Regions from separate parts of the Cronobacter malonaticus LMG 23826 genome, predicted to be linked through region 3. Evidence: predicted binding sites of a transcription regulator. Region 3 holds the regulator's gene; each other region holds the start of a gene.

Region 1 (10,589 bases), 1.6 Mb from region 3:
ATAAAGCGATCCAGCTCGGTTTTGCTTTCCGATTCGGTCGGTTCAACCATCAGCGTACCCGCCACCGGGAAAGACATGGTCGGCGCGTGGAAACCGTAGTCGATAAGACGCTTGGCGATATCCAGCTCGCTAATGCCGGTAGCCTCTTTCAGCGGACGAATATCCAGAATACATTCGTGCGCCACGCGGCCATCGCGCCCGGTGTAGAGCACTGGATAGGCGTCTTTCAGGCGGCTTGCGATGTAGTTCGCGTTGAGGATGGCCGTCTGGCTCGCTTTTTTCAGCCCCTGCGATCCCATCATACGGATATACATCCAGCTTATCGGCAGAATCGACGCGCTGCCGAAAGGTGCCGCGGAAACCGCGCCCTGCGAGGTCAGCATGCCTTCAATCTGCACCACGCTGTGGCCCGGCACAAACGGCGCCAGATGCGCTTTCACGCCAATCGGGCCCATGCCCGGGCCGCCGCCGCCGTGCGGAATGCAGAACGTTTTATGCAGGTTAAGGTGCGACACATCCGCGCCGATGTAGCCCGGCGAAGTGATGCCTACCTGGGCGTTCATGTTGGCGCCGTCCAGGTAAACCTGGCCGCCGTACTGATGCACGATGTCGCACACCTCGCGGATGGTTTCTTCATACACGCCGTGGGTGGACGGGTAGGTCACCATAATGCAGGAGAGTTTATCGCCCGCCGTTTCGGCTTTGGCGCGCAGATCGGCGAGATCGATGTTGCCCTGTTTATCACAGGCCACCACCACCACCTGCATCCCCGCCATCTGTGCCGATGCCGGGTTGGTGCCGTGCGCAGAGCTCGGGATAAGGCAGATATCGCGATGGCCCTCGTTGCGGCTCTCATGATAATGGCGAATCGCCAGCAGGCCCGCGTATTCCCCCTGCGCGCCGGAGTTCGGCTGCATGCAGAGCGCGTCATAGCCGGTGAGTTTCACCAGCCAGTCGGAGAGCTGGCCGATCATTTGCAAATACCCTTCCGCCTGATCCGCCGGACAGAACGGATGCAGCCCGGCGAATTCCGGCCAGGTGATCGGGATCATTTCCGCCGCCGCGTTAAGTTTCATGGTGCAGGAGCCAAGCGGGATCATCGCCTGATTCAGCGCCAGATCTTTACGCTCGAGGCTGTGCATATAGCGCATCATCTCGGTTTCGCTGTGATAGCGGTTAAAGACCGGATGCGTCAGGATAGCGTCATCGCGCAGCATCGCGGCCGGAATGGAGCGGCTGTCATGCGCCACCTCTTTATCCAGCGCGTCGATATCAAAGGCCGCGTCCTCGCCTGTGACCACGCGCAGCAGCACCTGCACATCGGCACGCGTCGTGGTTTCATCAAGCGTAATGCCCACTGCGCCCGGAATATCGCTGCGCAGGTTGATTTCACTGGCCTGCGCGCGTGCCAGTACGGCGGCTTTATCCGCCACCTCGACGCACAGGGTGTCGAACCAGGTCGCGTGACGCAGCTTCAGCCCTTTCTGTTGCAGGCCCGACGCCAGAATATCGGCGAAACGGTGAATACGGCTGGCGATGCGCTTCAGCCCTGCCGGGCCGTGGAATACGGCGTAGAGGCTCGCGATATTGGCCAGCAGCACCTGAGAGGTACAGATGTTGGAGTTGGCTTTCTCGCGGCGAATGTGTTGCTCGCGGGTCTGCATCGCCATACGCAGCGCGGTGCGCCCGGCGGCGTCTTTCGATACGCCGATAATGCGCCCCGGCATAGAACGTTTAAACTCATCGCTGGCGGCAAAGAACGCGGCGTGCGGGCCACCGTAGCCCATCGGGACGCCAAAACGCTGGGCGGAGCCGAAAACAATATCCGCGCCCTGTTTGCCAGGCGCAGTCAGGAGCACCAGCGCCATAAAATCGGCCGCCACGCTCACAATCACTTTGCGGGATTTCAGCTCGCTAATCAGTTCGCGGTAGTCATGCACTTCGCCAGTGGTGCCCACCTGCTGCAACAGCACGCCGAAGAGATCCTGATGATCGAGCGCCTTTGGCGCGTCATCGACGATCACCTCAAAGCCGAACGTTTCGGCGCGGGTGCGAACCACATCCAGCGTCTGCGGATGCACATCCGCGGCCACGAAGAAACGGTTGGCGTTTTTCAGTTTGCTGACGCGTTTGGCCATCGCCATAGCTTCCGCCGCTGCGGTGGCTTCATCGAGCAGCGAGGCGGAGGCGATATCCAGCCCCGTCAGATCCAGCGTTACCTGCTGGAAGTTCAAAAGCGCTTCCAGACGCCCCTGCGACACCTCCGGCTGATACGGCGTATAGGCCGTGTACCAGCCCGGATTCTCCAGCATATTGCGCAGGATAACCGGCGGCGTGTGCACCGCGGTGTAGCCCATGCCGATATAGTTTTTAAAGAGTTTGTTGCGCCCGGCGATGGCTTTCAGCTCCGCCAGCGCGGCGAATTCGGTGGCGGCGTCGCCGACGTCGGGCGGCGTCGCAAGCTGGATATCCGCAGGAACGATTTGCGAAATCAGCGCATCCAGCGAGTCCGCGCCAACGGTGCGCAGCATCTCCTGCTGCTGGTCAACACCCGGTCCGATATGGCGCTCGATAAAAGCGTCGCGATTTTCCAGGTGGCTCAGGGTCTGGGTCATGGGCGATATTTCCTGAAACGTGCAGTGAGGCAAATAAATGCGATGGTCAGTCGTGCTCCCGGCGGGAGCGGCGCAGGCGAAGCGCGCCCGCGCCTGCCCCTGACGTTACGCAGGGGCGAGGTCCCGTGAATTACTCGTCTTCTAACAGCGCTTCATACGCGCTGGCGTCCAGCAGCGCAGCCACTTCGGCCTCATCGCTGGCTTTGATTTTGAAGATCCAGCCCTGGCCGTAAGGCTCGCTGTTAACCAGCTCCGGTGAATCGCTCAGCGCGTCGTTGACGGCCACGATCTCGCCGCTGACCGGCGCGTAGATGTCGGAGGCGGCTTTTACGGACTCCGCGACGGCGCAGTCATCGCCCGCGTTAACGGTCGTGCCGACGTCCGGCAGATCGACAAACACCATGTCGCCCAGCAGTTCCTGCGCGTGCTCGGTGATCCCGACGGTGTAAGTGCCGTCAGCTTCTTTACGCAGCCATTCGTGTTCTTTGCTGTATTTCAGTTCGTTTGGCACATTGCTCATTGCTTCTCTCCTGATAACAAAACTTACTGCGTGACCGGCTTACCGGCGCGCACGAAAACGGGTTTAGTGACTTTCACGGGCATTTCGCGGTTGCGGATCTGCACAATGGCAGTATCGCCGATACCCGCAGGAACGCGAGCCAGCGCGATGCTGTAGCCAAGCGTTGGTGAGAAGGTGCCGCTGGTGATGATGCCTTCGCGGGCGTTGCCCTGATCATCGGTGAAACGCACCGGCAGCTCGCCGCGCAGCACCCCTTTTTCCGTCATGACCAGACCAACCAGCTGTTCAGTGCCGTTCTCACGCTGGGCTTCCAGTGCATCGCGACCGATAAACGCGCGGTCTTCCGGCTGCCAGGCGATCGTCCAGCCCATATTGGCGGCGAGCGGCGAAATGCCCTCGTCCATCTCCTGGCCATAAAGATTCATGCCTGCCTCAAGGCGCAGCGTATCGCGCGCGCCAAGGCCGCACGGTTTAACGCCCGCTTCCACAAGCTGGCTCCAGAAGCCGGCCGCTTTTTCATTCGGCATCGCGATTTCATAGCCCGCCTCGCCGGTATAGCCGGTGGTGGCGATAAACAGATCATCCGCCTGCACGCCGAAAAACGGCTTCATGCCTTCTGTGGCTTTACGCTGCGCGTCGGTAAACAGCGTGGCGGCTTTCGCCTTCGCGTTCGGCCCCTGGACGGCGATAAGGGAGAGATCGTCGCGCACCGTGACGGAAACGCCATACGGCTCGGCGTGCTCGTTAATCCAGGCGAGGTCTTTTTCACGGGTGGCGGAGTTCACGACCAGACGGAAATAGTCTTCGGTCATGAAGTAGACAATCAGGTCGTCAATCACGCCGCCGGAGGCGTTGAGCATGGCAGTGTAGAGCGCTTTGCCCGGCTGGGTGAGCTTTGCCACATCGTTAGCCAGCAGGTAGCGGAGGAAGTCGCGGGTACGTGCGCCGCGCAGGTCGACAATGGTCATATGGGAGACATCAAACATCCCCGCGTCGTTACGCACCGCATGGTGCTCATCAATCTGCGAGCCGTAATGCAGCGGCATCATCCAGCCGTGGAAATCCACCATGCGCGCGCCGCAGAGGTTGTGCTGTTCATACAACGGGGTTTGTTGAGCCATCTTTTCCTCATCCTGTCAGCCGGGTTGGTGTGGGTTTCGAACGGCGCAACACGCTGAATGAAACCCGGCGCCGACGCCGATCCCGGCGGCGACGCAAACGTTATCTTGCGTCTGAACTTATCACCGAACGAGGGCGTAAACCATAAGCCAGGCTGTGTCATCAGATTAGCTTATGGCGCAAAATCCTTTTTCACGCCGCAGCATGAAACACTGCCTGAATGGTTTCAGGTACGGCCAAAACGCTAACGCTTTGCCGCCTTTTCAAAATAACCGGGCAGAAAACGCTGTTTTGAAGGGAAAATAATGGAAAGGGAAAAATCCAGAGATTAAAAAAACTAATCCGAAAAAGCGGGTTAAATTAGAATATTTCAAACGGGGAGAGACTTCTCTTTCCGTATGCCGGAAAGAGAAGTGTGACGCAGTTAACGCAACCACTCCGGCAGATCGTTAAGCCCCATCGCCTGGCGAATCAGCTGCGGTTTAACGCCCGGCAGTTTATCGGCAAGCGTTAAGCCCAGATCGCGCAGCAGCTTTTTCGCCGGGTTAGCGCCGGAGAAAAGCTCGCGGAAACCCTGCATGCCCGCCAGCATCATCGCGGCGGCATGTTTACGGCTGCGCTCGTAGCGGCGCAGATAAAGGTGCTGGCCGATATCTTTGCCCTGCTGTTGCAGACGGCGCAGTTCGCTTATCAGTTCGGCGGCATCCATAAAGCCGAGGTTAACGCCCTGCCCGGCCAGCGGATGAATGGTGTGCGCCGCGTCGCCAACCAGCGCCAGACGGTGCGCGGCGAACTGGCGCGCATAGCGGCCGGTGAGCGGAAAAACCTGACGCTCGCTCTCAAGCGCGCATAAGCCGAGACGAATATCGAACGCCACGCAGAGCGTCTGATTAAACACCGACACCGGTGCCTGCTGCATCCGGTCGGCTTCCTGAGGCGAAAGCGACCAGACGATGGAACACAGATGTGGGTCGCTTAGCGGCAGAAACGCCAGAATACCGTCGCCGTGGAACACCTGGCGCGCCACGCCGCCATGCGCCTCTTCGGTGCGGATCGTGGCGACCAGCGCATGATGCTGGTAATCCCAGGACGTCAGCGGAATTTCCGCTTTTGTGCGCAGCCAGGAGTTCGCGCCATCTGCGCCAATAACCAGACGCGCCGTCAGCATGTTGCCGTCTTCAAGCGTAAGAAAGGCTTCGTTTTCACCCCACGCGACCTGTTGCAGCGTCGCGGGTGCTATCAGCGTCACCGACTTACACTGCTGCGCTTTTTGCCACAGCGCGTAGTGGATCGCCTGGTTTTCAATAATGTGCCCGAGATGGCTGAAGCCAAACGATGCGTCATCAAACGCGATGCGCCCGAAACTGTCTTTCTCCCAGACTTCCATGCCGTGGTAGGCGGCTGCGCGCTGACGAAGAATGGCGTCCCAGACATCAAGCTTTTTTAGCAACGCTTCGCTGGCGGCGTTAATCGCCGACACCCGCAGCGCTGGCGGCGCGCTCGCCTCCAGCGGTTCAGGCGCGCGCTGTTCCAGCACCGCGACGCGCAGCCCGCTGCCTTCCAGCCCGCAGGCTACTGCCAGCCCGACCATGCCGCCGCCGACAATCGCTACATCTACACTTTGCACATTCGACTCCTTAGCGCGGCACCCAACCGAGGGTGCGTCTGGCCAGCGCGTCACGCGCCGGGGTAAATAGATCCATTGCCATCAGGCCAAGGTTGCGCCCAACGACCAGCGGCGACCAGCGGTTGGCGAAAAGCTGCACCAGTCCGTCGGTCACGCCGATGGTTGCGGCTTTATCCTGCTCGCGGCGCTGTTGATACGCGCCAAGCACCGGATATGCGCCGATATCTTCGCCGCGCGCGAAAGCCTGCGCCAGCGTCTCGGCGAGCGTCATGACATCACGAAGCCCGAGGTTGAACCCCTGTCCGGCGATCGGGTGCAGCGTCTGGGCGGCGTTGCCAACCAGCGCCGTGCGGTGAGAAATCACCCGCGAGGCGAGACTTAACGCGAGCGGATAACCGCTGCGCGCACCCGCGTGCGTAATGCGTCCCAGACGCCAGCCAAAGGCCGCCTGCAATTCGCGGCAGAAGCGCTCATCGCTCCAGCCAAGCACCTCGGCCTGTTTATCGAGAGGATGGCACCAGACGAGTGAACTACGACCGCCCGACATCGGCAGCAGCGCCAGCGGGCCGTGTTCGGTAAAACGCTCGAACGCGCGACCCTGATGCGGCAGCGCCGTCGCGACATTCGCGATGATTGCCGCCTGATGATAAGGCTGCTGACGCCATTCGATGCCGCACTGCGCGCCAATGGACGAACGTGAACCGTCGGCCGCGACCAGCAGTTGCCCCTCCAGCGTCTCGCCGTTATCAAGCTGTACGCTGACCGCCTCGTCACGACGCGTAATGGCCGTGACGCGCGCCGGGCAGTGCAGATGAACGCCCGGCGCTTTACGCAGCAGGCTGAAAAGCCGCTGCCCGGCGTCGTGCAGCTCCACCACGTTTCCCAGCGCCTGCGTCTGGTAATCGCGCGCGTTCAGCGTCACAAAACCGGCGTGGCCGCGGTCGCTAACGTGAACGGTGGTGATAGGCGTCGCACAGGGCGCGAGCGCCTGCCAGACGCCAACGCGCGCCAGCTCGCGGCAGGTGCCGTCGGCAAGCGCGATGGCGCGGGCGTCAAATCCCGGATGCGCGGCGGATTCCGGCGCGCTGGCTTCCACCAGATGCACCGGCAACGCGCCATGGGTAAAACGAGAGAGAGCCAGCGCAAGCGTTGCGCCAGCCATGCCGCCGCCGGCGATGATCACGCTCATGAGCGACGCGCCGCCGCCATCAGCGCTTCGATATCGTCCGCCGATTTCACCACGCTGGCGGTCAGGTTCTCATTACCGGTTTCGGTAATGACGATATCGTCTTCGATACGGATACCGATGCCGCGGTACTCTTCAGGTACGTCGGCGTCCGGCGCGATATAAAGCCCCGGCTCAACGGTGATAACCATGCCTGGCGCCAGGATGCGCGAGCGATCCGGGCCATAGAAGCCGACATCATGCACATCCAGCCCCAGCCAGTGGCTGAGCCCGTGCATAAAGTACGGACGGTGCGCGTTCTCGGCGACCAGCTGTTCCACGTCGCCTTTCAGAATGCCAAGCCCGATAAGCCCTTTCACCATCACGCGCACCACATCGCCGGTCACATCCTGAATCGACGTGCCCGGACGGAAAAGACGCAGCGCAGTTTCAAGCGACTCCAGCACGATGTCGTAAACCGCGCGCTGAGCGGGTGTGAATTTGCCATTCACCGGGAAGGTGCGGGTGATATCGCCCGCGTAGCCTTTGTATTCACAGCCCGCGTCGATAAGCACTAAATCGCCGTCGCGTAGCTGGCTTTCGTTTTCGGTGTAGTGCAGGATGCAGCCGTTTTCGCCGCCGCCCACAATGGTGCTGTAGGACGGAAAGCGCGCGCCGTGGCGGGTGAACTCATGCAGAATTTCGCCTTCGAGCTGGTATTCATACATGCCCGGACGGCACTTCTGCATCGCGCGGGTGTGGGCCAGCGCGCTGATTTCACCAGCGCGGCGCATAACAGCCAGCTCTTCCGGCGATTTAAACAGGCGCATTTCGTGTACCCAGGGCCGCCAGTCGGTGAGGGTGGCGGGCGCGGAGAGGTTCTGGCGAGCGCCGCGGCGCAGTTTATCCAGCGCGGTGAACACGATGGTGTCGGCGTAGGCATATTCGCCCTGCGCGTGATAGACCACATCCAGCCCGTTCAGCAGTTGATACAGCTGCTCGTCGATTTCGTTAAACGCCAGCGCACGGTCGACGCCAAGCTTCGCCGGGGCCGCCTCCTGGCCGAGACGACGGCCGAACCAGATTTCCGCGGTTTTATCGCGCAGGCGGTTGAAAATCACGCTGTGGCTGTGCGTTTCATCGCTTTTAATCAGCACCAGCACCGCTTCGGGTTCATTGAAGCCGGTGAAATACCAGAAATCGCTGTTCTGACGGTACGGATATTCGCTGTCGGCGCTGCGCGTCGCTTCCGGCGCGGCGAAAATCAGCGCCGCGCTGGCCGGAGCCATTTTCGCCAGCAACGCCTGACGGCGTCGCAGAAACTCTTGCTGTGTCATTGCACCTCCTGAGTAAACGAATGTTAGTGAAGCGTGGGCTTTTTCACTTCCGGCGCGGTCGGTGACTGGCGCGTAAAGGTGTCGTGGCAGAGCAGCGCCGCGACGCGCACATACTCGATGATCTCCTCAAGCGACATCTCCAGCTCTTCCTGATCTTCGCCTTCGTCATAACCGAGCTGGGCAATGTTGCGCAGATCGTCGATGGCTTCGCCGGTTTCGCCGGTGATTTTGTCGAGCTTCGGCTGGGTGACGCCGAGGCCCAACAGGAAATGGTTTACCCAGCCTGCCAGCGCGTCGGCGCGATCAAAGACCGAGACATCGTCGCCGTCCGGCAGCCAGAGCTGAAACAGAAAACCGTCATCCTCCAGCGTATCGCTGGTGGCGGCGTGTAGCTGACGCAACGCCTGAGCGAGCTGCTGGCCGAACGCCAGTCCCTCGTTGGTCAGGTCGTGCAGTAGCGGTTGCCAGCTGCTGTCATGATTGCCGCCGCACAGGATTCCGCTGATAAGGCCGTGCATTTCTGCGGGGGTCAGGCCCACGCCTTGCTGATTAAGCAACTGGCCGACCTCGTCGTAACCAGGCATTTCGTTCTGTATAGACATGCGCATTCGTCGTCGTTGGGAGGATGAGTTCGTGTTATGCTACCACTTCGTGCCCTGGTGATACCAGAAAAGGGCTTGTGTCTTCATATCAGGGTAGCTATAGTGTCGCCCCTTCGCAGCCCCGGCGCGAATGGTTGGCGAGTCAACAGCAGGAAAGTGGAATGTCTGCACAACCAGTCGATATCCAAATTTTTGGGCGTTCACTGCGGGTGAATTGTCCGCCTGAACAGCGAGATGCACTGAATCAGGCTGCGGACGAGCTGAATCAACGGTTGCAAGATCTGAAAGTTCGCACTAGAGTCACCAATACTGAGCAGTTAGTTTTCATCGCAGCATTAAACATCTGTTATGAGCTGGCTCAGGAAAAAGTGAAAACCCGTGACTACGCGGCCAACATGGAACAGCGTATCCGGATGCTCCAGCAGACCATTGAGCAAGCATTACTTGAGCAAGGTCGCATAAGCGAAAGAGCGGAGCCTAAGTTTGAATAACGCTTCAGGGTCTACTATGGTAGAGTGACCGTGAAGCAAAAAATTTCTCTGAGATGTTCGCAAGCGGGCCAGTCCCCTGAGCCGATATTTCAAAAAAACAGAATGTGACGCTCCACGGTTGGTGAGCATGCTCGGTTCGTCCGAGAAGCCTGAAAACCGTGACGACGCATTCACCTTGAACCGCGGGTTCAAGGGTTACAGCCTGCGGCGGCATCTCGGAGATTCCCCTTCTTCTACTACCATGACAGAACTTCCCGTTACATCAGACCTTCGTCAACACATCCGTAAAGAGATCCGCCAAAAGCGTCGCGCGTTGACGGCTGACCAGCAGGCGCATTTCGCCGAACAGGCCGCCGCCCGTATGCTGGGCTTCGCTCCGGTGGTGGAAGCGAAAAGCGTGGCGGTGTTTCTCTCTTTTGATGGCGAACTCGATACCCGTCCGCTGATCGAAGGGCTGTGGCGCGCCGGAAAACAGGTGTATCTGCCTGTACTTCATCCTTTCAGTCCCGGCAATTTGCTGTTTTTGCGTTACCTGCCAGACAGCCTGCTCGCCACGAATCGTCTGAAAATTCTTGAGCCTGCGCTGGATGTGCGCCATGTGCTGCCGTTAGACCGTCTCGACGTGCTTATCACGCCGCTGGTGGCGTTTGACCGCACTGGGCAGCGCCTCGGCATGGGCGGCGGTTTTTACGACCGCACGCTGCAAAACTGGCGCGCGCATGGATTCTTGCCGGTCGGCTACGCGCACGACTGCCAGCAGGTGGAAAGCCTGCCGGTGCAGGAGTGGGACATTCCACTGCCAGTGGTGGTGACGCCAACGAAAATATGGCGCTGGTGAAATAAAAAGCCGGGTCGCTTACGCTAACCCGGCTCAACATCGGTTTCAGCAGGCCGGGTAAAATGCCCGGCCTTATCGCATCAGTACAGCAGACGCGCGCGGATCGTGCCCTGAATCGCTTTCATGCTTTGCAGCGCGTTGTACGCGACATCTTCCGGCGCATCCACATCAATCACCACATAACCCATCTGCGGCGTGGTTTGCAGATACTGCGCCGCGATGTTGACGCCCTGCTCGGCGAAGATCTGGTTGATGGCGGTCAGCACGCCCGGGCG
Region 2 (10,589 bases), 1.2 Mb from region 3:
GCTGGTTTTCAGAAAGCTGGCGTTCGTTAATCAGGAAGATTTGGTTACGCGCCATCTCCAGCAGCAGATCGTTATACAGGCCGTCAAACTCCTGATCCGCTTTCAACACCCGCGACTGGATCTTGCCCAGCAGGTGGCGCGAATGGGAGTTAGAACCCTGCTCTTCGCTGATGATAATGCGCCGCTTAAGCTCGGCAAACCGGACCTTATAAAATTCATCAAGGTTATTGGAGTAGATGCCCAGAAAGCGCATGCGCTCGATAAGCGGGTTGGTTTTATCCGCCGCCTCCTGCAATACGCGTTCGTTGAACGATAACCAGCTCAGTTCTTTTTCGATATAAAGCTTTTCCTGACCCATTACTACTCACACTCCGGTTGATTAACTCGGGACGTGTCAAATCCGTCTCGGGGTTATTATGGCGAGCTTTGTCATGCTCTGTCCAACTGTGCCAGAAAAGTATGACAGTTATCCGCAGGCTTTCGAGAAAGCGGCAAAAAAGCCTGTGAAACCGTGAAGTTGCCGGACAAGTTTTCCGTGCCGATGATGGAATTAACGGCCGGGGAGAGAAAAAATAAAGGGCCTTTCGGCCCTTTAATCACTCGTCAGAAGCGTAACCCTGCGGCGGGAGCGGCTGCCCGTCCAGCCAGGCGCGGCCCTCGCGCATCGCGAGGCGGCCATCGATAAACCAGCTCACCACCAGCGGGTAGATGGCGTGCTCTTGCGCCTGAACGCGCGCGGTGACGTCTTCTTCGCTGTCGCCGGGAAAGACCGGGACGCGGGCCTGTAAAATCACCGGGCCGCCGTCCAGCTCGTCCGTGACGAAATGCACCGACGTGCCGTGCTCGTCATCGCCATTAGCGAGCGCCTGGCGGTGCGTATGCAGCCCCGGATATTTCGGCAGCAGGGAAGGGTGAATATTCAGCAGCCGTCCTTCATAGTGCGCCACAAAGGCCGGGCTCAGAATACGCATGTAACCCGCCAGCACCACCAAGTCCGGTGCGTAGGCGTCTATCTCCTGCATCAGCTCGCGGTCAAACGCCTCGCGGCTGGCAAAATCGGCTGCGCTTAACGCATGGGCGGGAATATCGGCCTCGCGGGCGCGCTCGAGGCCGAACGCGTCGGCCTTGTTGCTGAAAACGGCACTAATCACACCGTTGATTTTCTTCTGCGCGCAGGCGTCGATAATCGCCTGTAAATTACTGCCGCTGCCGGAAATCAGCACTACGATGCGCTTCATTACGCAATAACCACGCGTTCCTGGGCATCGGAGGCTTTAATCGCGCCGATTTTCCATGCGGTTTCGCCGAGGCTGTTGAGCAGGGCTACCGCGTTATCCGCTTCTGCGGCTGGCAGGGCGATGACCATGCCAACGCCGCAGTTAAAGGTACGGTACATTTCATGACGGCTGACGTTGCCCGCCTGTTGCAGCCAGTTGAAGACCGCCGGCCACTGCCAGGAGGCCTCATCAATCACCGCCTGGGTGTTGTCCGGCAGCACGCGCGGAATGTTTTCCCAGAAGCCGCCGCCGGTCAGGTGGGCGATGGCGTGAACTTCAAGCTTCTCAATCAGCTCCAGCACCGGTTTTACATAGATGCGGGTAGGGGCCAGCAGGTGATCGGCGAGCGGTTTGCCGTCAAGCTCGGTGGTTTGCGGGTCCGCGCCGCTCACTTCAAGAATTTTACGCACCAGCGAATAGCCGTTGGAGTGCGGGCCGCTGGAGGCCAGCGCCACCAGCACGTCGCCGTCGGCGACTTTCGAGCCGTCGATAATCTCTGATTTTTCCACTACGCCGACACAGAAACCGGCCACGTCGTAATCGTCGCCGTGATACATGCCCGGCATTTCCGCCGTTTCGCCGCCCACCAGCGCGCAGCCGGATTGCAGGCAGCCTTCGGCGATGCCGTTAATCACGCTTGCCGCGGTATCCACATCCAGCTTGCCGGTCGCGTAGTAATCGAGGAAGAACAGCGGCTCGGCGCCCTGTACCACCAGATCGTTCACGCACATCGCCACCAGGTCGATGCCAATCGTGTCGTGACGTTTCAGATCCATCGCCAGACGCAGCTTGGTGCCGACGCCGTCCGTCCCGGAGACCAGCACCGGCTCGCGGTATTTCTGCGGCAGCGCGCAGAGGGCGCCGAAGCCGCCCAGGCCACCCATCACTTCCGGGCGACGGGTTTTTTTCACGACGCCTTTGATTCGGTCGACCAGAGCGTTACCAGCATCAATATCAACACCGGCATCTTTATAGCTGAGAGAGGTTTTGTCGGTCACTGCTAAGTCCCCACGCGGTTGCGGTTGGTGGTAGTAGAGAAAACGCGGCAATTCTAACAGTCCAGGCAAACGTTTGCGAGCCCTTGTTGCGTTGAATAAAACACACTAATAAGATGACTGACTTCTGTTCGGTTGATCCCGATCAAGCCCATTACGTATGGCGCGGCCCGCAAAAAGCGGTATAATCCGGCGATTTTTTTTGTGGCTGCCATCTTGCTGGGGAGAAAGAGAATGAAGATCGTTGAAGTGAAGCACCCGCTGGTTAAACACAAGCTGGGCCTGATGCGCGAGCATGACATCAGCACCAAGCGTTTTCGTGAACTCGCCTCTGAAGTGGGCAGCCTGCTGACCTATGAAGCCACGGCGGATCTGCTGACGGAAAAAGTGACCATCGAAGGCTGGAACGGCCCGGTGGAAATCGAGCAGATCAAAGGCAAGAAAATTACCGTTGTGCCTATTCTGCGCGCCGGTCTCGGCATGATGGAAGGGGTGCTGGAGAACGTACCGAGCGCGCGCATCAGCGTGGTTGGCGTTTATCGCGATGAAGAAACCCTGGAGCCGGTGCCGTATTTCCAGAAGCTGGTTTCTAATATCGACGAGCGCATGGCGCTGGTTGTCGACCCGATGCTGGCGACAGGCGGCTCGATGATCGCCACCATCGACCTGCTGAAAAAAGCTGGCTGCACCAGCATCAAAGTGCTGGTTCTGGTTGCCGCGCCGGAAGGCATCAAGGCGCTGGAGAAAGCGCACCCGGACATTGAGCTTTATACCGCGTCTATCGACAAGGGGCTGAACGAGCACGGGTACATCATCCCGGGCCTCGGCGATGCGGGCGATAAAATATTTGGTACGAAATAAACATTAAGCCGACTTATTAGTCGGCTTTTTTTTGGTCTCACACTTAAACATCACACATCAACACTCTTGAGGAAAACGCTATGACGCGCCGTGCTATCGGGGTAAGTGAACGTCCGCCGCTCTTACAGACTATCCCGCTTAGTTTGCAGCACCTGTTCGCCATGTTTGGCGCAACTGTGCTGGTGCCCATCCTGTTTCATATCAACCCGGCCACCGTACTGCTGTTTAACGGCATCGGAACGCTGCTGTATCTCTTTATCTGTAAAGGCAAAATCCCGGCGTATCTGGGTTCAAGCTTTGCCTTTATCTCACCCGTGTTGCTGTTGTTGCCACTCGGTTATGAGATGGCACTTGGCGGGTTTATCGTCTGCGGCGCGCTGTTTTGCATCGTGGCGCTGATTGTCAAAAAAGCAGGCACCGGCTGGCTCGACGTGATGTTCCCGCCTGCGGCGATGGGCGCGATTGTCGCCGTTATCGGCCTGGAGCTTGCGGGCGTCGCCGCCAATATGGCGGGCCTGCTGCCGGCGGAAGGCCAGACGGCGGATTCTACCACTATTACGATTTCGCTGGTGACGCTGGCGGTGACGGTGTTTGGCTCGGTGCTGTTCCGTGGTTTTCTCGCGATCATCCCGATTCTTATCGGCGTGCTGGCGGGCTATGCGCTCTCCTTCGCGATGGGCGTCGTGGATACCACGCCGATTGCCAATGCCCACTGGTTCGCGCTGCCGACGTTCTACACGCCGCGCTTTGAATGGTTTGCCATCTTCACCATTCTGCCTGCGGCGCTGGTGGTAATAGCCGAGCACGTCGGGCATCTGGTGGTGACGGCGAATATCGTGAAAAAAGATCTGATCCGCGATCCGGGCCTGCACCGCTCGATGTTCGCGAACGGTTTCTCGACGATGATTTCCGGTTTCTTCGGCTCCACGCCGAACACGACCTATGGCGAAAACATCGGCGTGATGGCGATCACCCGCGTCTACAGCACCTGGGTTATCGGCGGCGCTGCGATCATCGCGATTTTGCTCTCCTGCGTTGGCAAACTGGCGGCGGCGATCCAGATTATCCCGGTACCGGTGATGGGGGGCGTTTCGCTGCTGCTGTACGGCGTGATCGGCGCTTCCGGTATTCGCGTGCTGATTGAATCCAAAGTGGATTACAGCAAGGCGCAGAACCTGATCCTGACGTCAGTCATCCTGATCATCGGCGTCAGCGGCGCGAAAGTGCATATTGGCGCGGCCGAGCTCAAAGGTATGGCGCTGGCGACGATAGTCGGCGTGGCGCTGAGCCTGATTTTCAAACTTATCAACGTATTGCGCCCGGAAGAGACGGTGCTTGACGCTGACGAGCACGAAAAATCGCCACACTGATCCGCCTGCCGGGCGGCGCTGTCCGCCCGGTTCAACAGCGAAGCGATTGTGTGATAGACTCAATGCGTTTTTTCGTATGTCCTTGAAGAGGTCCTTCTGAACACACCGGCACAGCTCTCCTTGCCGCTCTGGCTGCCCGATGACGAAACGTTTGCCAGCTTCTGGCCGGGCGACAACCCCTCTTTATTAGCCGCACTCCAGACGATGCTACGTCACGACCGCAGCGGCTACATCTATTTCTGGTCCCGGGAGGGAGGTGGGCGAAGCCATCTGCTGCATGCCGCCTGCGCTGAGCTTTCGCAACGCGGAGACGCGGTCGGTTATGTGCCGCTCGATAAACGCACCTGGTTTGTCCCGGAGGTGCTGGAGGGTATGGAGCAACTCTCGCTGGTGTGCATCGATAATATCGAATGCATCGCAGGCGATGAGCTGTGGGAAATGGCTATCTTCAATCTCTATAACCGCATTCTGGAATCGGGCAATACCCGGCTGCTCATTACCGGCGACAGGCCGCCGCGCCAGCTCAACCTGAAGCTGCCCGATCTCGCCTCGCGACTCGACTGGGGGCAAATCTACCGGCTCCAGCCGCTTTCCGATGACGATAAGCTCCAGGCGCTGCAATTGCGCGCGCGGATGCGCGGGTTCGAGCTGCCGGAAGATGTGGGGCGTTTTCTGTTAAAACGGCTCGATCGCGAAATGCGCACGCTGTTCCTGACGCTCGATCAGCTCGATCGCGCCTCGATCAGCGCCCAGCGTAAGCTGACGATCCCGTTTGTGAAAGACACGCTCGGGCTGTAAAAGCCTCGCAGAAAGAAGAACGCCGCGAGGAGTGCCCGCGGCGTTTTTTTTAGAGGATCTCCAGCACCTGTTCCGGCGGGCGCCCCAGTCGCGCTTTGCCGTGGCTAATCACAATCGGGCGCTCAATCAGTTTCGGGTTATCCACCATCGCCTGAATCAGCGCCTCTTCGCTAAGCGACGGGTCAGCCAGATTCAGTGTCTTATAGAGATCTTCTTTCGTGCGCATCAGCTCGCGCGCCTCGCTGAAACCGAGCTGGTTCAGCAGCGTTTTGATTGTCGCCGCATCCGGCGGCGTCTCCAGATACAGCACGACATCCGGCTCAATGCCGCGTTCGGTCAGCAGGCTCAGGGTTTCGCGGCTCTTTGAGCAGCGTGGGTTATGGTAAATCGTCACGTCCCGGGACATGGTCTCTCCTGTTACATTTTTTCGTAAGGGCGGAAGCGCTGTTGCAGCTGGCGGATCTGGTCGATACGGGCGTCATAACGCGCCTGTTGCAGACTGCCAAGCTTCACCTGCGAACTGGCGCTGCTGAGGAGCGTTATCGCCTGATCAAGTTTACCCAAAAGCGCCATCACTTCGGCGCGTGCCGCCAGCTCCTGATCGCGATTGCCGAGCGCCGCCTGCGCCTGCGCCAGCAGATCCCAGCCGTTGGTGTCATCCGGCCAGGTGAAGGTGTAGCGGTTGAGGATAGTCACCGCCTGCGCCGGCTGGCTGCCTTCCAGATACGCGTTAGCGAGGTTCAACTGCAACACCGGGTTGGTTTTCAGATCCGGCGCGCTTTTCAGACGGTCAATCGCCTCCTGCGCTTTGTGCTCGCCAAGCGAAATATCGGTGGCGAGGTCGAGATACCAGGCGTTGCCCGGCTGCGCGCGTAACAGCGGTTCCAGCTGCTGGCGGGCTTCGGCGAAGCGTTTATCCTGCATCGCCTGCAGGGCGCGGCCATATTGCGCGGCGTGCTGTTCACGCTGGTTGCCTTTGGCGAGTGAATCCAGAATATCGCTGGTGAGCTGGTTGCGCCCGGAGTTATACATGCCCAGCGTGCGCACTTTCGCCATGTAGAACGCTTCCGAGGATTGCGATACGACGGGGCGCATCTGGTTCGCGCGGTTACGGGCATCCGACAGACGGCTTTCCGGTAGCGGGTGAGTCAGCAGAATTTCCGGCGGGCGCGTGGAGTAGCGCGCCTGGTCGAGGAGTTTCTCAAGGAAAGTCGGCATCGCCTGCGGATCAAAACCCGAGCGTTGCAGCACCTGAATACCGATGCGGTCGGCTTCCTGTTCATTCTGTTGAGTAAACGTGATAACGCCCTGCTGCGTACCGGCGAGCGTGCCGGTCAGCGCCGCCATACCCGCCTGCGGGCTTGCCATCGCGAGCAGTATGGAGCCGAGCGCGCCGACCCAGGTGAGCGGGGCGCTGCGCTTTTGATCTTCCATCGCACGCGCCAGGTGACGCTGGGTGACGTGGGAGATTTCGTGGGCCATTACCGAGGCGAGCTGGCTTTCGTTATCGGCATAGCGGAACAGCGCCGAGTGCAGCACCACGTTGCCGCCGAAAAAGGCGAAGGCGTTAATTTCATCGTTATTAATGAGATAAAAGTGGAAAGGGGTTTTTACCGAATCGGCGTGCGAGACCAGGCGCATACCCAGCCCGTTGATATATTGCACCAGCAGCGGGTCGTTGATCAGGGGCGCGCTGCCGCGCAGCTGACGGACATAGTAATCGCCCATCTGAAGCTCCTGACCAATAGAGAGCGTGCTGCCCGCCGAGGTGCCCATATCCGGCAAACCGTCGGCCGGGTCCGCTGCAAAGGCGGGCGCAAGCGGGCCTGCCAGCATGCCGCCGATAAGCGTTGCAACCAGTGTCGTTTTCAACTGCCTGAACATAGCCTCTTTCCCGTCTGTATAGAGTCTCTTTTGACCCGCCCGGCATCGCTTTGTTCAGTCCGCGCGCCTGGCTGGGAAGTCCGTTTTACAAATGCGTCGGGAAATCATATTCATCCGGTGACGGGTTGTCTTGCGGGGGGCACAAAAATCACGGTCTTTTTTGTGACATTTCGATACAATTCGCCCTCACGCCCGTGCCGTAACCCGTAAGGGAAGGTTTTTTATGCTTGAAATGTTAACCCAGTGGTATCGTCGTCGCTTCAGCGATCCGGAGGCGATAGCGCTGCTGGCGATTCTGGTCGCCGGTTTTTGTATCCTCTTCTTCCTGCATGGTTTGCTGGCACCGCTGCTGGTCGCTATCGTCCTCGCTTATCTGCTGGAGTGGCCGACGTCGCGGCTGCAGCGCATCGGCTGTTCGCGCGGCCTTGCCGCAACGCTGGTGCTGGTGCTCTTTATCGGTATTGTGCTGGTGATGGCGTTTGTCGTGGTGCCGGTGGCCTGGCAGCAGGGGATTTACCTGATCCGCGATATTCCCGGCATGCTCAATAAGCTCTCCGATTTTGCGGCGACGCTGCCGAAGCGCTTTCCGGCGCTGATGGACGCGGGCATTATCGACGCCATCGCCGAAAATATGCGCACCCGCATCATCACGCTTGGCGATTCCGTCGTGAAATATTCGCTCGCCTCGCTGGTGGGGCTGCTGACGCTCGCCATCTACCTGATTCTGGTGCCGCTGATGGTGTTCTTTTTAGTCAAAGATAAAGAACAACTGCTGAACGCGGTGCGGCGTGTGCTGCCGCGTAACCGCGGTCTCGCAGGACAGGTGTGGGTGGAGATGAACCAGCAGATCACCAATTATATTCGCGGCAAAGTGCTGGAGATGATTGTGGTCGGCGTCGCGACCTGGATAGGCTTCCTGATTTTCGGCCTTAACTACTCGCTGTTGCTGGCGGTGCTGGTCGGCATCTCTGTACTGATTCCGTATATCGGCGCGTTTATGGTGACTATCCCGGTCGTGTGCGTGGCGCTGTTTCAGTTCGGCATGGGCACGGAGTTCTGGAGCTGCTTTGCGGTCTATCTGATCATTCAGGGGCTGGATGGCAACGTGCTGGTGCCGGTGCTGTTCTCCGAAGCGGTCAATCTGCATCCACTGGTGATTATTCTCTCGGTGGTGATTTTCGGGGGGCTGTGGGGCTTCTGGGGGATTTTCTTCGCCATTCCGCTGGCGACGCTGATTAAAGCGGTGGTTCACGCCTGGCCGGAAACCACGCCGACGGCACAAGAGTAACGTCATACGGGCCGGGCAGGCGTTACGCCTCCCGGCAATTTGTCTTCAGGCGTGTTCTTTCAGCCAGGCCAGCACCACATCGTGGTGATTACTGGTTTTGAAATCGTTGAACACATGCTCGATTTTTCCTTCGGCATCGATCAAAAAGCTGATGCGATGAATGCCGTCGTAGGTTTTCCCCATAAAGGATTTTTCACCCCAGACGCCAAACTGGTCGCTCACCTGATGATCTTCATCCGAGAGCAGCGTGAAATTAAGCAGCTCTTTTTCAGCGAAACGCGAGAGCTTTTCAGGTTTGTCGGTGCTGATGCCCAGCACTTCCACACCCGCTTTTTTCAGGTCATCCATATTATCGCGCAGCCCGCATGCCTGGACGGTGCAGCCCGGCGTCATGGCTTTGGGATAGAAATAAACCAGAACACGCTGTCCCTGGAAGTCGGTCAAATTTACTTGTTCACCGTCCTGATCGGGCAAGCTAAATTTCGGTGCGATATCACCGGCTTTCAGTGGATTCATCACTACACTCCATCCTGTTCATCTTGCTGTGGATAATTAACCACGCTAATAGTGCCTTGCGCGCCCAGCTCTGTACAGAGTTGACGGAAAGGCTGTTCGATAATCGTCGCATCCTGTGTAGCCGGACTGTGCGCCGTTATCTGAATATAGAGCTGTGCGGACTTATTTTCCTGCGCAGGCTGCGTGCGCGAGATAAGTTCAGCGATATTCATATCGTGGGAATGGAACAGCTCGGTGAAGCGCTCAATAAGGTGTGGCGAGTCTTCCACCTCGACCTGCACCCAGACGGACGCCGGCATCGCCTGGCGCGGGCGGGCGGTGGTGCGTTTCATCACAATCAGCAAATCCAGCTCGGCGCCCTTGAGCGGCAGCGTGGATTCAATCAGCGTAATCGCGTTCCAGCTCCCGGACAGCAGCATGATGAACGTGAACTCCTCTCCCAGCATCGCCAGACGGCTATCTTCGATATTGCAGCCGCAACTGCTGACATGGCGGGTGATAGTGTTAACGATACCCGAGCGGTCGGCTCCCAGCGCGGTAATCACCAGATAATGGGGGGATGAGGATGTCAAACCTGTGCTTCCTGTTGAAACGATGAATTATTCCTTAGGAAACCATAAAAAAATCCGCCATACAACCGCATAGCGCGCCCTGGCCGCTTGCTTTTATTACGGCACCAAACGTACCATTGAGGCTCTTGTTTGCACAGAGGATGGCCAATGTTCACGGGAAGTATTGTCGCGCTTATCACGCCGATGGATGAAAAAGGTAATGTCTGCCGGGCGAGCCTGAAAAAACTGATTGATTACCATGTCGCTAATGGAACGTCGGCGATTGTATCGGTAGGGACGACCGGGGAATCCGCTACGCTTAGCCATGACGAACATGCTGACGTGGTGATGATGACGCTGGAACTTGCCGACGGCCGCATCCCGGTTATCGCAGGCACGGGCGCGAACGCCACTTCCGAGGCCATCAGCCTGACTCAGCGTTTCAACGACAGCGGCATCGCAGGCTGTCTGACCGTTACGCCGTATTACAACCGTCCGACCCAGGAAGGCCTGTTCCAGCATTTTAAAGCTATCGCGGAGCATACCGACCTGCCGCAGATCCTCTATAATGTGCCGTCCCGTACCGGTTGCGATATGCTGCCGGAGACCGTGGGCCGTCTGTCGAAAATTAAAAATATTGTCGGTGTCAAAGAAGCGACCGGGAACTTAAGCCGCGTTCATCTGATCAAAGAGCTGGTCAGTGATGATTTCGCGCTGTTAAGCGGCGACGACGCCACAGCGATGGATTTCATGCAGCTTGGCGGTCACGGGGTGATTTCTGTTACCACCAACGTCGCGGCGCGCGATATGGCCGATATGTGCCGGCTCGCGGCGGAAGGGAAGTTTGACGATGCGCGCATCATCAATCGTCGCCTGATGCCTTTGCACCATAAATTATTTGTCGAACCCAATCCTGTCCCGGTGAAATGGGCCTGTAAGGAGTTGGGACTTGTGGCGACCGATACGCTGCGCCTGCCAATGACGCCGATTACCGATGCCGGTCGCGACATTGTTGGCTCCGCGCTTAAGCATGCCGGCCTGCTGTAAAG
Region 3 (10,589 bases):
GCCACATCGCCATCAGCGTCGATAACGCCGCAGAAGCCTGCGAGCGCATCCGCAACAACGGCGGCAACGTCACCCGTGAAGCGGGCCCGGTAAAAGGCGGCACCACGGTTATCGCGTTTGTTGAAGATCCGGATGGTTACAAAATCGAACTTATCGAAGAGAAAGACGCGGGTCGCGGCCTCGGCAACTGATCCCTCCGGCGGGCGTTCTGCCCGCCTTGCTGCATCCCGCCGTGAAATTTGCCATAATGCGCGCTGCTTTAATTCCCCAAACTTAAGAGACGCTGATGTCCGATAACGCTCAACTGACCGGTCTGTCCGACCGTTTTCGTGGCTTTTACCCTGTTGTCATCGATGTGGAAACCGCCGGTTTTAACGCCAAAACCGACGCGCTGCTGGAAATCGCCGCCGTGACGCTGAAAATGGATGCTGACGGCTGGCTCACCCCCGATGAAACGCTGCATTTTCACGTTGAGCCTTTTGAAGGCGCGATTCTCCAGCCGGAAGCGCTGGCCTTTAACGGTATCGATCCGCACAACCCGCTGCGCGGTGCCGTCAGCGAATATGACGCGCTGCACGCCATTTTTAAGATGGTGCGCAAGGGGATGAAAGAGAGTAACTGCAACCGCGCGATTATGGTGGCGCACAACGCCACGTTCGATCACAGCTTTATGATGGCGGCAGCCGAGCGCGCGTCGCTCAAGCGTAATCCGTTCCACCCGTTTGTGACGTTCGACACTGCGGCGTTAAGCGGGCTGGCGCTCGGCCAGACGGTGCTTGCGAAAGCCTGTATCGCGGCGGGTATGCCGTTTGACAGCACCCAGGCGCATTCGGCGCTCTATGACACCGAGCAAACCGCCCTGCTGTTTTGCGAAATCGTCAACCGCTGGAAGCGTCTGGGCGGCTGGCCGTTGCCGCCGCTCCCCGCAGAAGATGCGACGCCGCAGGACGGCGAATAAGCTAACGCAGCGCAAAAAAAAGCGGCCTCTCAGGGCCGCTTTTTTGTCTGCGCGATAACGCGCGACGGGATTACTCTGCGTCCGGCGTGGCCGAATTATATTTCGCCGCCGTCTCTTTGATCAGCTGCTGCAGTTCGCCGCGTTGATACATTTCGATAACGATGTCGCAACCGCCGACCAGCTCGCCATCCACCCACAGCTGCGGGAAGGTCGGCCAGTTAGCGTATTTCGGCAGTTCCGCGCGGATATCCGGGTTTTGCAGGATATCGACATACGCAAAACGCTCGCCGCAGGCGGACAGCGCCTGTACCGCCTGTGCGGAGAAGCCGCAGCTCGGCAGTTTCGGGGAGCCTTTCATGTACAGCAGAATCGGGTTTTCAGCGATCTGGCGTTGAATTTTTTCAAGCGTAGTGCTCATTGTCTTACTTCCTCAAGCGTCATTACGGCGTTAGCTTTACATTGTAGCGGCTCCGGAGCGTCCCGAAAATGCATAATCTTGCGCTTAAGCCCGGTGCCGTGCCGTGGTGAAAGAGAAGCAAATAATAACACTTTTCTGTAAGCTGCCGATATTCTCCTCTGAGAAGGCGCGCTAAAATGCGCGTCGGCGCAGCGGCAACTGGCGAAAAAGAGTGCGCCGGTTAACGAAACTACGCTCACAAGACGATTTGCTGCTTAACTTTGGACATTTTTTTAGATTAGAATCAGCAAGCTCTTAAAATTCATCCGTTGGCATGATTGCCGGCTTTATGCAGGGGAATGCTCAGTGGCGCGCAAAACAAAAATTGCTCTCACGCTCTGTGCTTTATTAATGACTTCATCACTGGCTTTTGCACCGTTCGCGCAGGCGTCGGAGCAGACGCGCGCCTCGAAGGTGCAAAAAGCGCACGCCAGCACGGTGAAAAAGAAAACCAGCACAAAAACCGCCAAGAAAAGTAACAACGCAACGAAAACCAAAACGGCGAAAACCGCCAGCGAGAAGCGAAGCACCACCGCAAAACGCACCAGTAAAACCACCTCTTCCGTTAGTAAAACCGCTTCCCGCCGCGCTTCCACCACTTCACCAAAACAGGCCAGCAGCCGCCTGAGCGCGCAGACCTGTACCAAAACGCGTAAAAACCGCAAAACCAAATGCGTCAACGGGCCACTCACAATTGCCGATGCCCACAAAGCGCGCGTGAAGAAAGCCCAGACCACCGCCATGAACAAGCTGATGAACCAGATAGGCAAGCCGTACCACTGGGGCGGCACGTCGCCGCGCACCGGTTTTGATTGCAGCGGCCTCGTCTGGTACGCCTATAAAGATCTGGTGAAGTTCCGCATTCCGCGCACCGCCAACGAAATGTATCACCTGCGCGACGCCGCGCCGGTTAACCGTGGCGAGCTGGAAAGCGGCGATCTGGTGTTCTTCCGCACTCAGGGCCGTGGCACTGCCGATCACGTGGGCGTCTATGTCGGCAACGGCAAATTTATTCAGTCACCGCGCAGCGGTCAGGAAATCCAGATAACGTCTTTGAGTGAAGATTACTGGCAACGTCACTATGTCGGCGCGCGCCGGGTAATGACGCCGCGCACCATTCGCTAATCCGCTTATCCTCATAACAAAACGGAGAAGGTCGCCCTTCTCCGTTTTCTTTTTTACGGCGCTTACGTTATTCAGCGCTGCACGCCATTTGCGCCTCGCGACGGCTGGAGATCAGCACCAGCAACAGGCCGAGTGCGGCAATCAGCGCGCCCATCACCGGCACCACGCTATAACCGAAGCCCGCATGGATGACAGCGCCACCCGCCGCAGCACCAAGTGCGTTACCGAGGTTAAACGCCCCGATATTCACCGATGACGAGAGACCCGGCGCTTCGCTGGCGACACGCATCACGCGCATCTGCAGCGGCGGCACCACCGCGAAGGTTGCCGCTCCCCATACCACCATACTCACCGCCGCGCCGATTTCCGTTTTTGCAAGCCACGGAATAGCCGCCATAATGACGATAAGCAGCATCAGGAAGCCTTTCAGCGTACCACTCACCGAGCGGTCCGCCAGGCGGCCGCCCAGATAGTTGCCGATGGAAAACCCGACGCCAATCAGCACCAGCATGGCGGTGACGAACGCCGCGCTGGCGTCAGTGATGTGGTGCAACACCGGCGCGATATAGGTATAGAGCGTAAACATCGCGCCCGCGCCGAGCACGGTTGTCAGCAGCGCGCTCACCACCTGCGGGCGCATCAGCACCGCGAGTTCGCTTTTCACATCCGGGCGCTCGCCGCTGCCGCCTTTCGGCAGTGAGAACCAAAGGCTCGCCATCGCCACAAGGCCAAGTCCGGCCGTCGCCAGAAACGACATTCGCCAGCCGATGGTTTCACCAAGCCAGGTTGCCGCCGGCACGCCACCGATATTGGCGATGGTCAGGCCCATAAACATCGTCGCGACGGCGCTCGCCTGTTTATGCTTCGGCACGACGCTTGCCGCCACCACCGAGCCGAGGCCGAAGAACGCCCCGTGGTTAAGACTGGTGAGAATACGCGAGGCCATCAGCGTCATGTAATCCGGCGCCAGTGCCGAGAGCACGTTGCCGAGCGTAAAAATCGCCATCAGAAAAATCAGCGCGCTACGCCGTGCTCGGTGCGACAGCAAAAGCGTCATCAGCGGCGCGCCCACCATCACGCCGACCGCGTAGGCGCTTATCAGCATACCGGCGGCCGGAATCGAGACGTTGACGCCATTCGCTATTACCGGCAATAAGCCCATCGGAGAAAACTCGGTCGTGCCAATGCCAAAAGCACCAATAGCCAGTGCCAGTAACGGGAAATTGACTTTCATTCATCGCTCCAGAAATTGTACAACAGCGCCGGAATACCCGACGTTACAGCAGGATGCAGAAAAGGATGGCAGTTTCAGTCAGAAAAGATAAGTGACAAAAACAGCAAAATATTATTGCGTGGGTGTTAAAGAACACGCAAAAGTTGTTATTAGCGAATGATAAGGGAATAACGAGAAAAAGAAAGGAAACGGCGAGCGGGCAGCGCTTAAGCGCAAGAGAAGTATAAGAAAGCGGGAGAACCGATACGCGCTCCCGCCTGACGCTTAATGCAGGATGGCGGTAAAAGCGCCCGCCACAATAAGACCCAGCACAACAATGGTGGTGACCAGCGAAAATTTCAGATCGGTACTCATGGTATTCTCCTTAAAGACCCCATAAAAATCAGGTAGTGGGCATTTTTGCATAAACAATCCGAAAAATCCTGCGACATTTAACCAGATATGCGTTTTCCCTCTTCCCCTTTCGATAAAGATAAGCCAAAATTCGTCGCTACTTTATTCGGTACCGGCCATCGACCCCTCCTCACGATAAATGTCGCGTTTCCCGGCATGCCGCACTCTCCTCGCGGCAGTCAGGGGTGTATACAGGCAAACGATTAACCCGTGATTTTACACGGCTCAGCCAGGGGTCTGGAGTGATTATTAATGGCAACAATTAAAGACGTCGCGAAGCGAGCCAACGTTTCCACAACAACAGTCTCACATGTAATTAACAAAACCCGTTTTGTGGCGGAAGAGACGCGCAACGCGGTTTGGGCGGCTATTAAAGAATTACACTATTCGCCAAGCGCCGTGGCGCGCAGCCTGAAGGTGAACCACACCAAATCTATCGGGCTGCTGGCGACCAGTAGCGAAGCGCCCTATTTCGCCGAAATCATCGAAGCGGTTGAGAACAGCTGCTTCGCCAAAGGCTATACGCTAATTTTGGGCAACGCGCATAACAATCTGGAAAAGCAGCGCGCGTATCTGTCGATGATGGCGCAAAAGCGCGTCGACGGCCTGCTGGTGATGTGTTCGGAATACCCGCAGCCACTGCTCGCCACGCTTGAAGAGTATCGTCATATCCCGATGGTGGTGATGGACTGGGGCGAAGCGAAAGCCGATTTCACCGACTCGGTTATTGATAACGCGTTCCAGGGTGGTTATCTCGCCGGGCGTTATCTTATCGAACGCGGCCATCGCGATATCGGTGTGATCCCGGGGCAGCTTGAGCGCAACACCGGCGTCGGGCGCTTCTCCGGCTTTATGAAAGCGCTGGAAGAAGCGGCTATCAAAGTACCGGAAAACTGGATCGTGCAGGGCGATTTCGAGCCGGAATCTGGTTACCGCGCGATGCAGCAGATCCTCTCGCAGCCGCAGCGTCCCACCGCTATCTTCTGCGGCGGCGATATTATGGCGATGGGCGCTATCTGCGCCGCCGATGAGATGGGCCTGCGCGTGCCGCAGGATATTTCCATCATCGGCTACGACAACGTACGCAACGCGCGTTTCTTTAGCCCGGCGCTGACGACTATCCATCAGCCCAAAGAGACGCTCGGCCAGACCGCGTTCAATATGCTGCTCGACCGCATCGTGAACAAACGCGAAGAGTCGCAGACCATTGAAGTGCACCCGCGCCTGATCGAACGCCGCTCGGTGGCGGATGGCCCGTTCCGCGACTATCGCCGTTAATCCTTCCGGGAGCCGTATTACTGCGGCTCCCGCAGCCACTCCTTGTTCAGCGTTTCACTGTCCCCCAGATAATCGAGCAGCCAGCGCAGCGCGGGCGAGGCGTCGCTTTGCCGCCACGTCAGGCAGCAGGCGGCATCCGGAAACGGGTTTTCGAGCGTTAGCGCGCGCCACTCTCCGCTGTCGAGCCACGGCTTCGCAAAGTGCGTCGGCACCATGCCGATACACAACCCTTCGCTCAGCGCATCGGCGGCGCAGTACCAGTCCGGCACCACCACGCGCCGCTGGTTATCCAGCAGCCAGGTGATACGCTTGGGCAGCGATCGCGACGTATCTTCCAGCACCAGTGAGGGGTAATCGCGTAGCCTGTCGTCGCTGAGCGCGCCCGCGTGCTGCGCCAGCGGATGATGGTGCGCCACCACGCAGCGCCAGCTCAGCATGCCCATATCGCGAAACGCGAAGCGCCCGCCAACCGGAATCGCCTGTGTGGCCCCGATGGCAAGTTCCACGCGCCCGTCCGCCAGCGCGTCCCAGACGCCGTTAAACACCTCCTGCGACACCTGCAACTCCACATCAGAGAAGTGCCGGTAGAAATCGAGCACCAGCCGCCGGACGCGTTCCGGGCGCACGATATTGTCCACCGCGATGGAGAGCTGCCCGCGCCAGCCGTTGGCAATCTGCTGGCACTGCTGTCTGGTGATCATCATTTTTTTGATGACAGAACGCCCCTCGCGCAAAAACCAGGCCCCGGCGGGTGTCAGAACCACATCACGATGGCGGCGCTCGAAGAGCGACACCGCAAGCCACTCCTCAAGCTGGCGCACCGTATAGCTGACGGCAGAAGGCACGCGGTGCAGTTCTGCCGCTGCCGCGGTGAAACTGCCGGTGCGCGCCACGGCGTCCACCACTTCGAGGGAATATTCAGACCACATTTTTTGCCTGCAAATTTTTTGAATGGAACCGGCAAATATTAGCGTTTCACAAGCGGGATTGCACTCCGTACACTCCTGGCTCTTTCGCGTAATAAGAAGTGAGTTAATGTGATGCGACCTGATAAAGGATTTCTTTGCTGGCTGGCCGGGCTGAGCGTGCTCGGTTTTCTGGCGACCGACATGTACCTGCCCGCATTCGCCGCTATCGAGGCGGATCTGCACACAGTGCCTTCGGCTATCAGCGCCTCGCTGAGCCTGTTCCTGGCCGGATTCGCCCTGGCGCAACTCGTCTGGGGCCCGCTCTCTGACCGTTTTGGCCGTCGTCCGGTTTTGCTGGCGGGGCTGGGAATTTTCGCACTTGGCTGCCTTGGCACCGTCTGGGTAGAGAGCGCGGGCGCGCTGCTGGCCCTGCGCTTTATTCAGGCCGTGGGCGTTTGTTCCGCTGCGGTAAGCTGGCAGGCGCTGGTAACTGACCGCTACCCGGCGCAGCAGGCGCGTCGTATCTTCGCGACCATCATGCCGCTGGTGGGGCTTTCGCCTGCGCTGGCACCGCTGCTCGGCAGTTGGATCCTGAATCACTTTTCCTGGCAGGCGATTTTCGTTGTGCTGTTTGCCATCACGGTACTGCTGATTATTCCGGCGCTGCGTCTGCCTTCCGGCGCGCCGCAGGGTAACAAAAGCGGCGAGCCGCTGAGCTTTATGATGCTGCTGCGCTCGCGCGTCTACAGCGGCAATGTGCTGATTTACGCCGCCTGCTCCGCGAGCTTTTTCGCCTGGCTCACCGGTTCGCCGTTTATCCTGCATGAGATGGGCTATAGCCCGGCGGTGATCGGCTTAAGCTATGTCCCGCAAACCATCGCGTTCCTCATTGGCGGCTATGGCTGTCGCAGCGCGCTGCAAAAATGGAATGGCGAAGCCCTGCTGCCGTGGCTGCTGGCAGGCTTCGCGCTGAGCGTGCTCGCCACCTGGCTTGTGGGTTTGAGTGATGCTGTTACGCTCACCACGCTGCTTATTCCCTTCTGTCTGATGGCGATGGCGAACGGGGCGATTTACCCTATCGTGGTCGCCGCCGCGCTGCTGCCGTTCCCGCAGGCCACCGGACGCGCCGCCGCGCTGCAAAACACGCTCCAGCTGGGGCTTTGTTTTGTGGCAAGCCTGGTGGTGTCGTGGCTGGTCGCGACCCCGCTGCTGTCGACCACCAGCGTTATGCTGGCGACCGTACTGCTGGCGGGTCTTGGCTTTTGGCTACGCGGGCCTCAGCAAGTCACGCAGTCATCAGCCGCGTGATAATATGAAATTTTTGTGATTAGCTTGCTAACGGTCAACAGTTGAATCATCGTAAAGCGAGGCCTATACTGATTCGCGGCTCTACAATAATTAGCATAAATATTATGTAGTAACGGGAGCCGCTGGCTCCCGTTTTTATCTGGAATGACATTTCTGGCAAGGGTCATCTCCCTTCCTCTGTTCTACGTCGATATCAGGCTCGCGGACCTTTCCGTGATATTTCTCACATACCGAAAATTGCGACTACGCTGTTTGAAGGTTCTGATCACATCAGTGATGGAGAAGCTATGAGTTCATCGTGTATAGAAGAAGTCAGCATACCGGACAACCACTGGTATCGCATCGCAAGTGAACTACTCAGCCGGGCCGGGATCGCTGTTAACGGCGCTGCCCCTTCCGACATTCAGGTGAAGAATCCTGACTTTTTTAAACGGGTGTTACAGGAAGGTTCTCTCGGTCTTGGCGAAAGCTATATGGACGGCTGGTGGGAGTGCGAGCGGCTCGATCTCTTTTTCACCAAAGTGCTGCGCGCGGGCCTGGAAGACCAGTTGCCCCACCACCTCAAAGATACGCTGCGCATTCTGGGCGCTCGCCTGTTTAATCTGCAAACCAAAAAACGCGCCTGGATTGTCGGCAAAGAGCATTACGATCTCGGCAACGATCTGTTCAGCCGCATGCTCGACCCGTACATGCAGTACTCCTGCGGCTACTGGAAAGAGGCGGATAACCTTGAGGACGCCCAGCAGGCGAAGTTAAAACTTATCTGCGAAAAGCTTCAGCTTAAGCCTGGCATGACGCTGCTTGATATTGGTTGCGGATGGGGCGGACTGGCGTCGTTTGCCGCGCAGCATTATGGCGTGTCGGTCACCGGCGTGACCATTTCTGCCGAGCAGCAGAAAATGGCGCAGGAGCGCTGCCAGGGGCTGGATGTCACTATTCTGTTGCAGGATTACCGCGATCTCGATTCGCAGTTTGATCGCATCGTCTCGGTGGGCATGTTTGAACATGTCGGGCCGAAAAACTACGCCACCTATTTTGATGTTGCTGACCGCAATCTCAAGCCTGACGGGCTTTTCCTGCTGCATACCATCGGCTCGCGTAAAACCGATAACAATGTCGATCCGTGGATCGACAAGTACATTTTCCCGAACGGCTGCCTGCCGTCGGCGCGCCAGATAGCCGCCGCCAGCGAACCGCATTTCGTGATGGAAGACTGGCATAACTTTGGGGCGGACTACGATAAAACGTTGATGGCCTGGTATGCGCGTTTCCTGGCCGCCTGGCCGGAGATTGCGGATAACTACTCCGAGCGGTTTAAACGTATGTTTACCTATTATCTCAACGCCTGCGCGGGCGCCTTCCGCGCGCGGGATATCCAGCTGTGGCAGGTACTCTTTAGCCGCGGCGTGGAAAACGGCCTTCGCGTCGCCCGTTAAGCGTTCACCCCGGCGCACGCCGGGGGCTTTTTGCCACTCGCACTTCCCCGCTTTGTGACACTTCTCACGCTTTCGCGACGTTTCCTTTAATAAAAGTGATCCCGGCGACAATCAGGCGACAGACTCATGGAAACCGGTTTCCATTATGTTTCAAACTGAGCGCCATTCCCCCTGCCTGATAAAGGAAACGTGTCATGAGTCTGTACCAGAGTATGGTCCATGTTATTGAAAACAAAATCACGCCGCTGGCGGGCGCGATGGGTTCGCAGCGTCATGTGGTGGCTATCAGGGACGGTTTCCTCGCCGCCCTGCCGTTTATGATTATCGGTTCGTTTCTGCTGGTGTTTATCTTTCCGCCCTTCTCGCCGGATACGCAAATCGGCTTTTGCCGCGCGTGGCTTGATATCTCGCTGAAATATCGCGAGCAACTGATGCTGCCGTTTAACCTCAGCATGGGCGTGATGACGTTTTTTATCTCGGTCGGCATCGGCGCGAGCCTTGGCAAACACTACAAGCTTGACCCTATCATGACCGGCCTGCTGGCGTTTATGGCGTTTCTGCTGGTGGCAGCACCCTATAAAGATGGGCAGATCTCGACGCAGTATTTCTCAGGCCAGGGCATCTTTACCGCGCTTATTACCGCGATTTATGCGAGCGAAATGTACGCTTTCCTGAAGCGCCACAACATTACTATCCGCCTGCCGAAAGAGGTGCCGACCGGCGTCGCGCGCTCCTTTGAAATTTTGATCCCGGTGGTGGTGATTGTCTTTACGCTTCACCCGCTCAACCTGCTGATTGAATCCACTACCGGCATGATCCTGCCGGAAGCGATTATGCATTTGCTCTCGCCGCTGGTGGCCGCGTCTGACTCTCTGCCGGCGATTCTCATCTCCGTTTTAATCTGCCAGATCCTGTGGTTTGCGGGCATTCATGGCGCGTTGATTGTCACCGGCATCATGAACCCGTTCTGGATGGCGAACCTCTCCGCCAACCAGGCCGCGCTGGCGGCCGGCCAGGCGCTGCCGCATATCTATCTGCAAGGGTTCTGGGATCACTACCTGCTGATTGGCGGCGTCGGCTCCACGCTTCCGCTGGCGTTCCTGCTGCTGCGCAGCCGCGCGGTGCATCTGCGTACCATCGGTAAAATGGGCGTCGTGCCGAGCATGTTTAACATCAACGAACCGATTCTGTTTGGCGCGCCGGTCATCATGAACCCGGTCTTTTTCCTGCCGTTTATCCTGGTGCCGATGGTGAATGCCGTTCTTGCCTGGACCGCGACCAAACTGGGCTGGCTGGCGCAGGTGGTCTCGCTAACGCCGTGGACCACGCCTGCGCCCATCGGTGCCTCGTGGGCTGCGAACTGGGCCTTCAGCCCGGTCATCATGTGTCTTATCTGTATGGTGATGTCGGCGCTGATGTACTACCCGTTTGTGAAGGCCTATGAGCGCACGCTGCAAAAGCAGGAAGAGGCACAGGAAAGCACCGAAAGTGA

Evidence for each region. The regulator PurR, encoded in region 3, represses purine synthesis genes. The targets are predictions, from matches to a motif close to CANGCAAACGTTTGCNTG.
Region 1: gcvT (glycine cleavage system aminomethyltransferase GcvT) is a predicted target of PurR. The motif match lies at 4,347-4,364, and genes of this name have one in related genera.
Region 2: purM (phosphoribosylformylglycinamidine cyclo-ligase) is a predicted target of PurR. The motif match lies at 2,338-2,355, and genes of this name have one in related genera.

The regions. Positions count from the first base shown of each region.
Region 1 is NZ_CP013940.1:607,945-618,533, reverse strand. It holds gene gcvP (aminomethyl-transferring glycine dehydrogenase) at 1-2,615, opposite strand, end outside; gene gcvH (glycine cleavage system protein GcvH) at 2,746-3,135, opposite strand; gene gcvT (glycine cleavage system aminomethyltransferase GcvT) at 3,159-4,256, opposite strand; gene ubiI (FAD-dependent 2-octaprenylphenol hydroxylase) at 4,679-5,881, opposite strand; gene ubiH (2-octaprenyl-6-methoxyphenyl hydroxylase) at 5,892-7,070, opposite strand; gene pepP (Xaa-Pro aminopeptidase) at 7,067-8,383, opposite strand; gene AFK66_RS02890 (YecA/YgfB family protein) at 8,407-8,985, opposite strand; gene zapA (cell division protein ZapA) at 9,147-9,476, shown strand; RNA gene ssrS (6S RNA) at 9,519-9,702, shown strand; gene AFK66_RS02875 (5-formyltetrahydrofolate cyclo-ligase) at 9,718-10,314, shown strand; gene serA (phosphoglycerate dehydrogenase) at 10,395-10,589, opposite strand, start outside.
Region 2 is NZ_CP013940.1:983,182-993,770, forward strand. It holds gene ppk1 (polyphosphate kinase 1) at 1-358, opposite strand, end outside; gene purN (phosphoribosylglycinamide formyltransferase) at 597-1,238, opposite strand; gene purM (phosphoribosylformylglycinamidine cyclo-ligase) at 1,238-2,275, opposite strand; gene upp (uracil phosphoribosyltransferase) at 2,507-3,133, shown strand; gene uraA (uracil permease) at 3,214-4,503, shown strand; gene AFK66_RS04525 (DnaA inactivator Hda) at 4,600-5,301, shown strand; gene arsC (arsenate reductase (glutaredoxin)) at 5,351-5,707, opposite strand; gene bepA (beta-barrel assembly-enhancing protease) at 5,719-7,185, opposite strand; gene AFK66_RS04540 (AI-2E family transporter) at 7,409-8,473, shown strand; gene bcp (thioredoxin-dependent thiol peroxidase) at 8,519-8,989, opposite strand; gene AFK66_RS04550 (glycine cleavage system transcriptional repressor) at 8,992-9,561, opposite strand; gene dapA (4-hydroxy-tetrahydrodipicolinate synthase) at 9,709-10,587, shown strand.
Region 3 is NZ_CP013940.1:2,211,989-2,222,577, forward strand. It holds gene gloA (lactoylglutathione lyase) at 1-191, shown strand, start outside; gene rnt (ribonuclease T) at 287-958, shown strand; gene grxD (monothiol glutaredoxin 4) at 1,029-1,376, opposite strand; gene AFK66_RS10495 (C40 family peptidase) at 1,722-2,540, shown strand; gene AFK66_RS10500 (MFS transporter) at 2,608-3,774, opposite strand; gene cydH (cytochrome bd-I oxidase subunit CydH) at 4,039-4,128, opposite strand; gene purR (HTH-type transcriptional repressor PurR) at 4,420-5,445, shown strand; gene punR (DNA-binding transcriptional activator PunR) at 5,463-6,374, opposite strand; gene punC (purine nucleoside transporter PunC) at 6,486-7,661, shown strand; gene cfa (cyclopropane fatty acyl phospholipid synthase) at 7,949-9,097, shown strand; gene AFK66_RS10525 (PTS sugar transporter subunit IIC) at 9,292-10,589, shown strand, end outside.